2 regions of the Burkholderia stabilis genome follow, and region 1 is predicted to be linked to the other one. Evidence: riboswitches for the same ligand, from Rfam matches in the RefSeq annotation. Region 1 holds a riboswitch; the other holds the start of a gene.
What was found. A riboswitch is a leader RNA that binds a small molecule or an ion and turns the genes downstream of it on or off. The one in region 1 is predicted to bind thiamine pyrophosphate.
Positions count from the first base shown of each region.

Region 2: it holds a riboswitch for thiamine pyrophosphate, as region 1 does, so the genes downstream of both, BBJ41_RS11780 (FAD-dependent oxidoreductase) here and thiC (phosphomethylpyrimidine synthase ThiC) in region 1, are expected to answer to the same signal.

Region 1 covers NZ_CP016442.1:1,290,201-1,293,608, reverse strand. The annotation lists gene thiC (phosphomethylpyrimidine synthase ThiC) at 1-1,877, opposite strand, end outside; TPP riboswitch at 2,002-2,118, opposite strand; gene BBJ41_RS06005 (pentapeptide MXKDX repeat protein) at 2,387-2,653, shown strand; gene BBJ41_RS06000 (cytochrome b/b6 domain-containing protein) at 2,841-3,408, shown strand, end outside.
Region 2 covers NZ_CP016442.1:2,520,163-2,523,570, forward strand. The annotation lists gene BBJ41_RS11775 (ABC transporter ATP-binding protein/permease) at 1-1,408, opposite strand, end outside; TPP riboswitch at 1,680-1,803, shown strand; gene BBJ41_RS11780 (FAD-dependent oxidoreductase) at 2,032-3,168, shown strand; gene thiS (sulfur carrier protein ThiS) at 3,201-3,398, shown strand.

The DNA of each region.
Region 1 (3,408 bases):
TCCATCCCCTTCTTCAGCGCTTCGGTTTCCGACACGCCCTGCTGCGCGGCGAACTCGCGCACGTCCTGCGTGATCTTCATCGAGCAGAAGTGCGGGCCGCACATCGAGCAGAAGTGCGCGACCTTGGCCGAATCCTTCGGCAGCGTCTCGTCGTGGAATTCGCGCGCCTTGTCCGGATCGAGACCGATGTTGAACTGGTCTTCCCAGCGGAACTCGAAGCGCGCCTTGGACAGCGCGTTGTCGCGCACCTGCGCGCCCGGGTGGCCCTTCGCGAGGTCGGCAGCGTGTGCGGCGAGCTTGTACGTGATGATGCCTTCCTTCACGTCGTCCTTGTTCGGCAGGCCGAGGTGTTCCTTCGGCGTCACGTAGCACAGCATCGCGGTGCCGAACCAGCCGATCATCGCGGCGCCGATGCCCGACGTGATGTGGTCGTAACCCGGCGCGATGTCGGTCGTCAGCGGCCCGAGCGTGTAGAACGGCGCTTCCTTGCACCAGTCGAGCTGGAGATCCATGTTCTCCTTGATCAACTGCATCGGCACGTGGCCGGGGCCTTCGATCATCACCTGCACGTCGTGCTTCCACGCGATCTGCGTGAGCTCGCCAAGCGTCTTCAGCTCGCCGAGTTGTGCTTCGTCGTTCGCGTCGTAGATCGAGCCGGGGCGCAGGCCGTCGCCGAGCGAGAAGCTCACGTCGTACGCCTTCATGATTTCGCAGATCTCTTCGAAGTGCTCGTACAGGAAGCTTTCCTTGTGATGCGCGAGGCACCACTTCGCCATGATCGAACCGCCGCGCGACACGATGCCCGTCATCCGGTTCGCGGTGAGCGGCACGTACTGCAGGCGCACGCCCGCGTGGATCGTGAAGTAGTCGACGCCTTGTTCGGCCTGCTCGATCAGCGTGTCGCGGAAGATTTCCCAGGTGAGATCCTCGGCCTTGCCGTTGACCTTTTCCAGCGCCTGGTAGATCGGCACCGTGCCGATCGGCACCGGGCTGTTGCGGATGATCCACTCGCGCGTTTCATGGATGTGCTTGCCGGTCGACAGATCCATCACCGTATCGCCGCCCCAGCGGATCGCCCACGTCATCTTGTCGACTTCCTCGCCGATCGACGACGTGACGGCAGAGTTGCCGATGTTCGCGTTGATCTTCACGAGGAAGTTGCGGCCGATGATCATCGGCTCGGATTCCGGGTGGTTGATGTTCGCGGGGATGATCGCGCGGCCGCACGCCACTTCCGAGCGCACGAATTCCGGTGTGATCTCGGCCGGTGCGTTCGCGCCGAAGGCCGCGGCGCCGAACGCCTGGCCCGGGTGCTGGCGGCCCATCATCGCGGCGAGCTTCGCGCCGTTCGGTCCGCTCGACTTCAGGCTCTCGAGGTACTCGGCGCGGCGCTGGTTCTCGCGGATCGCGATGTATTCCATTTCCGGCGTGATGATGCCCTGACGCGCGTAGTGCATCTGCGTGACGTTCTTGCCCGCCTGTGCGCGGCGCGGGTTGCGGTGCAGGCCCGGGAAACGCAGCTCGGCGGTGGCCGGGTCGGCCGCGCGCTCGAGGCCGTACTGGCTCGACAGGCCGGAGAGCCCCTCGGTGTCGCCGCGCGCTTCGATCCAGCCCTGGCGCAGCGCGGGCAGGCCCGCGCGGATGTCGATCTTCGCTTCCGGATCGGTGTAGGGGCCCGACGTGTCGTACACGTAGATCGGCGGATTCTTCTCGCCACCGAAGCCGGTCGGCGTGTCGGCCTGCGTGATTTCGCGCATCGGCACGCGGATGTCGGGCTGCGAGCCGGTCACATAAACCTTCCGCGAATTCGGCAGCGGCGCGACGGCGGCGGCGTCGACGTGGGCGTCGGCGGACAGAAACTTCGGATTGGCGTTCATGCAATCTCCTGTGTGAGCGCCGGACAGGCGCTTCGGCGCTTGCCCGGAGCCCTTGACGAATGTGGGGCTCGAGCTAAGCAGGAGACGAGGCTTGGTGAGGCGGCGGATTTCGTCAGAAGGATGGCGGCGAAATCCGTACGCTTCCCTGCGCTGGCATTATCCAGATCAGGTTCAAAGGGTATTTCTCACCCGCAATGCCGGTTTGTTGACCGGGCGCATTGCAGGACCCCCGCGTTAGCAGCGCACACGATACACTGGCTTGGCGGCGGTTTCAACCGGTGGCAGATCGGTTGCCGCGGTGCAGTTGCAGCATTGCCGACGGCGTACCCGCCGCGCAGGCCGCGATCCACGACACCGCCGCACGGCCCTGCAGCCCGGCTGACAACGACGGCGCGGTGCAGCATTGCGGCATCTTCGGCAGCTTCCAAAAATATTTTCGAAACGGCTGTCATTTCCCGCGACGTCCTCCGTCTATTCGGCTCCTCAAACCCATGTTTCGGAGAGATGTCATGAAAAAAGTACTGATCGCAGCCTGTGTCGCCGGTTTCGCCCTGGCCGCAACGGGCGCGTATGCGCAGAACGACGCAATGTCGAATGGCGGCTCGTCGATGTCGAAGGACGCAATGGGCCACGACGCGATGGCCAAGGACGGCGCGATGAAGAAAGACGGCATGAAGAAGCACGCGATGAAGAAAGACGCGATGAAAAAGGACGCGATGTCGCACGACTCGATGGGCAAGCCGATGTCGGGCGACAAGATGGCCCCGTCGAACTGACGGAAACGGACGGAGTGCGGCCGACGCGCGTGCCGCCGCTGCATGCCGGAACGGCACGCGGCACAGGCTGACGCGCGGGGCGCGCACCACGCACATTACGCGCCACGCCGCGCGCCGGCGCATGCGTTGCCCGGCCGGTCCACGGCCCCGTGTCGCACTCCGTCACCTCCTTTCGGGAGTCTTCATCATGCAAACCGTTCCCGTCACCGGGCGCGCGGCCGCCACGCCGCCCGCGCGCCCGATCCATCCGCTTTGGGTGCGCGCGAGCCACTGGCTCAACGCGCTCGCGGCCGTGCTGATGGCGCTGTCCGGCTGGCGCATCTACGACGCGTCGCCGATCTATCCGCCGTTCACGTTTCCTCACGGCATCACGATCGGCGGCTGGCTCGGCGGCGCGCTGCAATGGCATTTCGCGGCGATGTGGCTGCTCGTCGGCAACGGGCTGTTCTATCTGACGATGTCGCTTGCGACCGGGCGCCTTGTGCGCAAGATGCTGCCGGTCACGCCGGCCTCCGTGTGGCGCGACGTGCGCGCGGCGCTCGGCGGGCGGCTGTCGCATGCCGACCTGAGCGTCTACAACGCGGTGCAGCGCGCCGCGTACCTGGCCGCGATCGTCGATCTCGCCGTGCTCGTGCTGTCGGGGCTCGCGATCTGGAAATCGGTGCAGTTCCCGCTGCTGCGCGAACTGTTCGGCGGTTATGACAACGCGCGCGTCGTGCATTTCTGGGCGATGTCGCTGCTCGTCGCATTCTTCG
Region 2 (3,408 bases), 1.2 Mb from region 1:
AGGTGAGCGCGGCCTTCAGCGTGCCGATCGGCAGGTAGCTCGTCTGCGGCACGAACATCATCCGCGCGCCGACCGGCGCGTCGATCGCGCCGTCGCCGAACGGCCACAGGCCCGCGAGCGCGCGCATGAACGTGCTCTTGCCGGAACCCGACTTGCCGATCACGAGCCAGCGCGAGCCGGGCTCGATCGTGACGTTGCCGATGTTCGCGAGCGCGTTGCCGTTCGGCAGCGCGAGCTTGAGCGACGACGTCGACAGCTTCGCGCCGTCGGTGTAGTGCAGGTTGATGCCGCCGTGCTCGGTTGCGGGCGACAGGCTTTCCTTCAGGTGCGACGTGCCCATCACGCGCTTGAATTCGCGCAGACGGTTGACGGTCGCGCGCCATTCGACGAGGGTCGAGTAGCTGTTGATGAACCACGAGAACGAATCGCTGACGGTGCCGAACGCGGACGAGATCTGCATCAGCACGCCGAACGAGAAGGCGCCCGCGAAATAGCGCGGCGCGGCGACGACGAGCGGGAAGATGATCGCGATCTGCCCGTAGAAGCTCAGCACGAACGTGAGCCGCTTCGTGTACTTCATCACGCGCCACCAGTTGTCGCGGATGCGCATGAAGAGGTTTTGCGCGTTGCCGGTCTCGGTTTTCTCGCCGTCGTAGAACGCGATCTGCTCGGCGTTCTCGCGCACGCGGATCAGCCCGAAGCGGAAATCGGCCTCGACGCGCTGCTGCTGGTAGTTGATCGAGACGAGCGGATGGCCGACCTTCTGGATGATCAGCGAGCCGACCACCGCGTACAGCGCGGCCGCCCACACCATGTAGCCGGGAATCGTGATCGGCGTCGCGCCGAGCGAGACCGTCAGCGCGCCGGCGAGCGACCACAGGATCGTGATGAACGACACGAGCGTGACGACCGTCGACAGCAGGTCGAGCGACAGCGCGAGCGTGGTCGTCGCGAACGACTGGAGGTCATCGGTGATCCGCTGGTCGGGGTTGTCGGCGAGGCGGTCGCGTTCGATCCGGTAGAACGCGCGATCGCCGAGCCACTGGCCGAGAAAACGGTCGGTGAGCCACTGGCGCCAGCGGAAGCCGAGCATCTGCCGCAGGTAGCGGCCGTACACGGCGAGGATGATGAACGCGAACGCCAGCGCGGAGAACTGCATCAGCAGGTGCGGGAAGTCGTGAACGTCCTTCGACTGCAGCGCGTTGTAGAACTCGGCGTTCCACTTGTTCAGCCGGACGTTGATCCAGACGACGCAGAGGTTGATCGCGATGATCGTGACGAGCAGTCCCCACGCGATTTTCCATTCGGACGATACCCAGTAGGGCTTGATGAGGCTCCATGCGGATACCGGGCGCTCGTCCTGCGGCGCGTCGGAGGCGGAGCGGACGGGATCGATCGATTGGGTCATGTGCTTCCTGATGAGTAGCCGGCGCGCGGGCCGGGCGAAACCGGGCGCGCGCCGCGATACGGCAAGCCGGAACGAAGCGCCGACTGACGGCGGGCGTCCGGATGGTCGCCCGCGCGTCTTAAACGGCACTTAAAGGCCGGCGGTGACGCGGCAACCGGCCGCTCGCGCGGGCCGGCCTGCGGGCATTGTGCCAGAGCGGCACGGCACGACGGCGAATTTGCCGCACGGGGGACAGTTTGCGGCGCTTTCCGCTTTTATGGTCTAATGGCCGACGACGAAACAGGGGTGCTTTGCAGGCAACCGGCGGGATGTTCCGCACGGCGCGGCGAGGCTGAGAAAGACCCTTCGCACCCGATCCGGGTAATACCGGCGAGGGAAGTTTCTGATCCCGCCGGGCCGCGCTGGCCGCCATCCCACATGGTCAGCGCCCGAGTCCCGCCCGGCCGGCCTTTGCTGCCGGTTTCGTCCTTTTGGGTACGCGCATTGCGCGTTACGGAAGGAATGATGACCGCACAATCTTCAGTCTTTTGCATGATTCCCGGCCCGATGCCGCGTGCTTTTGCACGGGGCGGCGCGCGCGCGTCGACATTCGTCGCGCGTGCGGTTCGCGGGGAGGGTGCGCGATGAACGCCCAGGATTCCCGGCCCGATTTCGCGGTGCTCGGCGGCGGCCTCGTCGGCCGCCTGATCGCGTGGCGGCTCGCGGGCGACGGGCATCGCGTCGCGCTCTACGAGCGCGGCGGCCCGGACGGCGAGCAGTCGGCCGCGTGGATCGCGGCCGCGATGCTCGCGCCGCTCGCGGAAGCGGCGAGCGCCGAGCTGCTGATCACCGAGCTTGGCGCCGCGTCGCTCGCGCGCTGGCCGCAGTGGCTCGCAGAGCTGCCCGAACCCGTTTTCTTCCAGCATCACGGCACGCTCGTCGTGTGGCATCACGCGGACCGCGCGGAGGCGCCGCTGTTCGAGCGGCGCGTGCGCGCGAACGCACCGGCCGGACTGTTCGACGGCGGTTTCGTCACGCTCGCCGGCGCGCAGGTCGACGCGGCTGAGCCCGCGCTCGCGGGCCGCTTCGCACGCGGCCTGCTGCTGCCGCGCGAAGGCCAGCTCGACAATCGTCAGGCGCTGCACGCGCTCGCGGCGGGCCTCGCCGAACGCGGCGTCGACCTGCACTGGCACGTGACGATCGACGATGCGAACCTGCCGGATGCCCACTTCACGATCGATTGCCGCGGGCTCGGCGCGAAACCCGCGCTGCCCGCGTTGCGCGGCATCCGCGGCGAAGTCGCGCGCGTGCATGCGCCTGGCATCGGGCTCACGCGGCCCGTGCGGCTGTTGCATCCGCGCTACCCGCTGTATATCGCGCCGAAGCAGGACGATCTCTATGTGATCGGCGCGACCGAAGTGGAGGGCGAGGACATGTCGCCCGTCAGCGTGCGCTCCGCGCTGGAACTGCTGAGCGCGGCGTTCTCCGTGCATCCGGCGTTCGGCGAGGCGCGCATTCTCGAACTCAATGCGCACTGCCGGCCGACGCTGCCCGATCATCGCCCGGCGGTGATCTGGGACGGCGCGTCGACGCTCGCCGTCAACGGCCTGTACCGGCACGGCTTCATGATCGCGCCGGAAGTCGCGCACGCAGCGGCGACGTTCGCGCAAGCCGCGCTCGGCGGCGCGTTCGGCGATGCCGACGCGTTCGCCGCGTGGCGCGACGCCGCGCGCTGGCCGACGCTCCTTCATCACCGCAACGACGCGCGCCAGCCGGCCTGACGCGCGCCGCCGACCGAATCCGACGAAGCCTCATGGATATCCAGATCAATCAACAGACCCTGACGCTGCCCGATGGCGCGACCGTGGCCGACGCGCTCGCCGCGTACGGCGCGCGTCCGCCGTACGCGGTCGCGCTGAACGGCAACTTCGTCGCGCGCACGCAGCATGCGGCGCGTGCGCTCGCGGCGGGCGACAAGCTCGACGTCGTGCACCCCGTCGCGGGCGGCTGAGCGCCGCCGG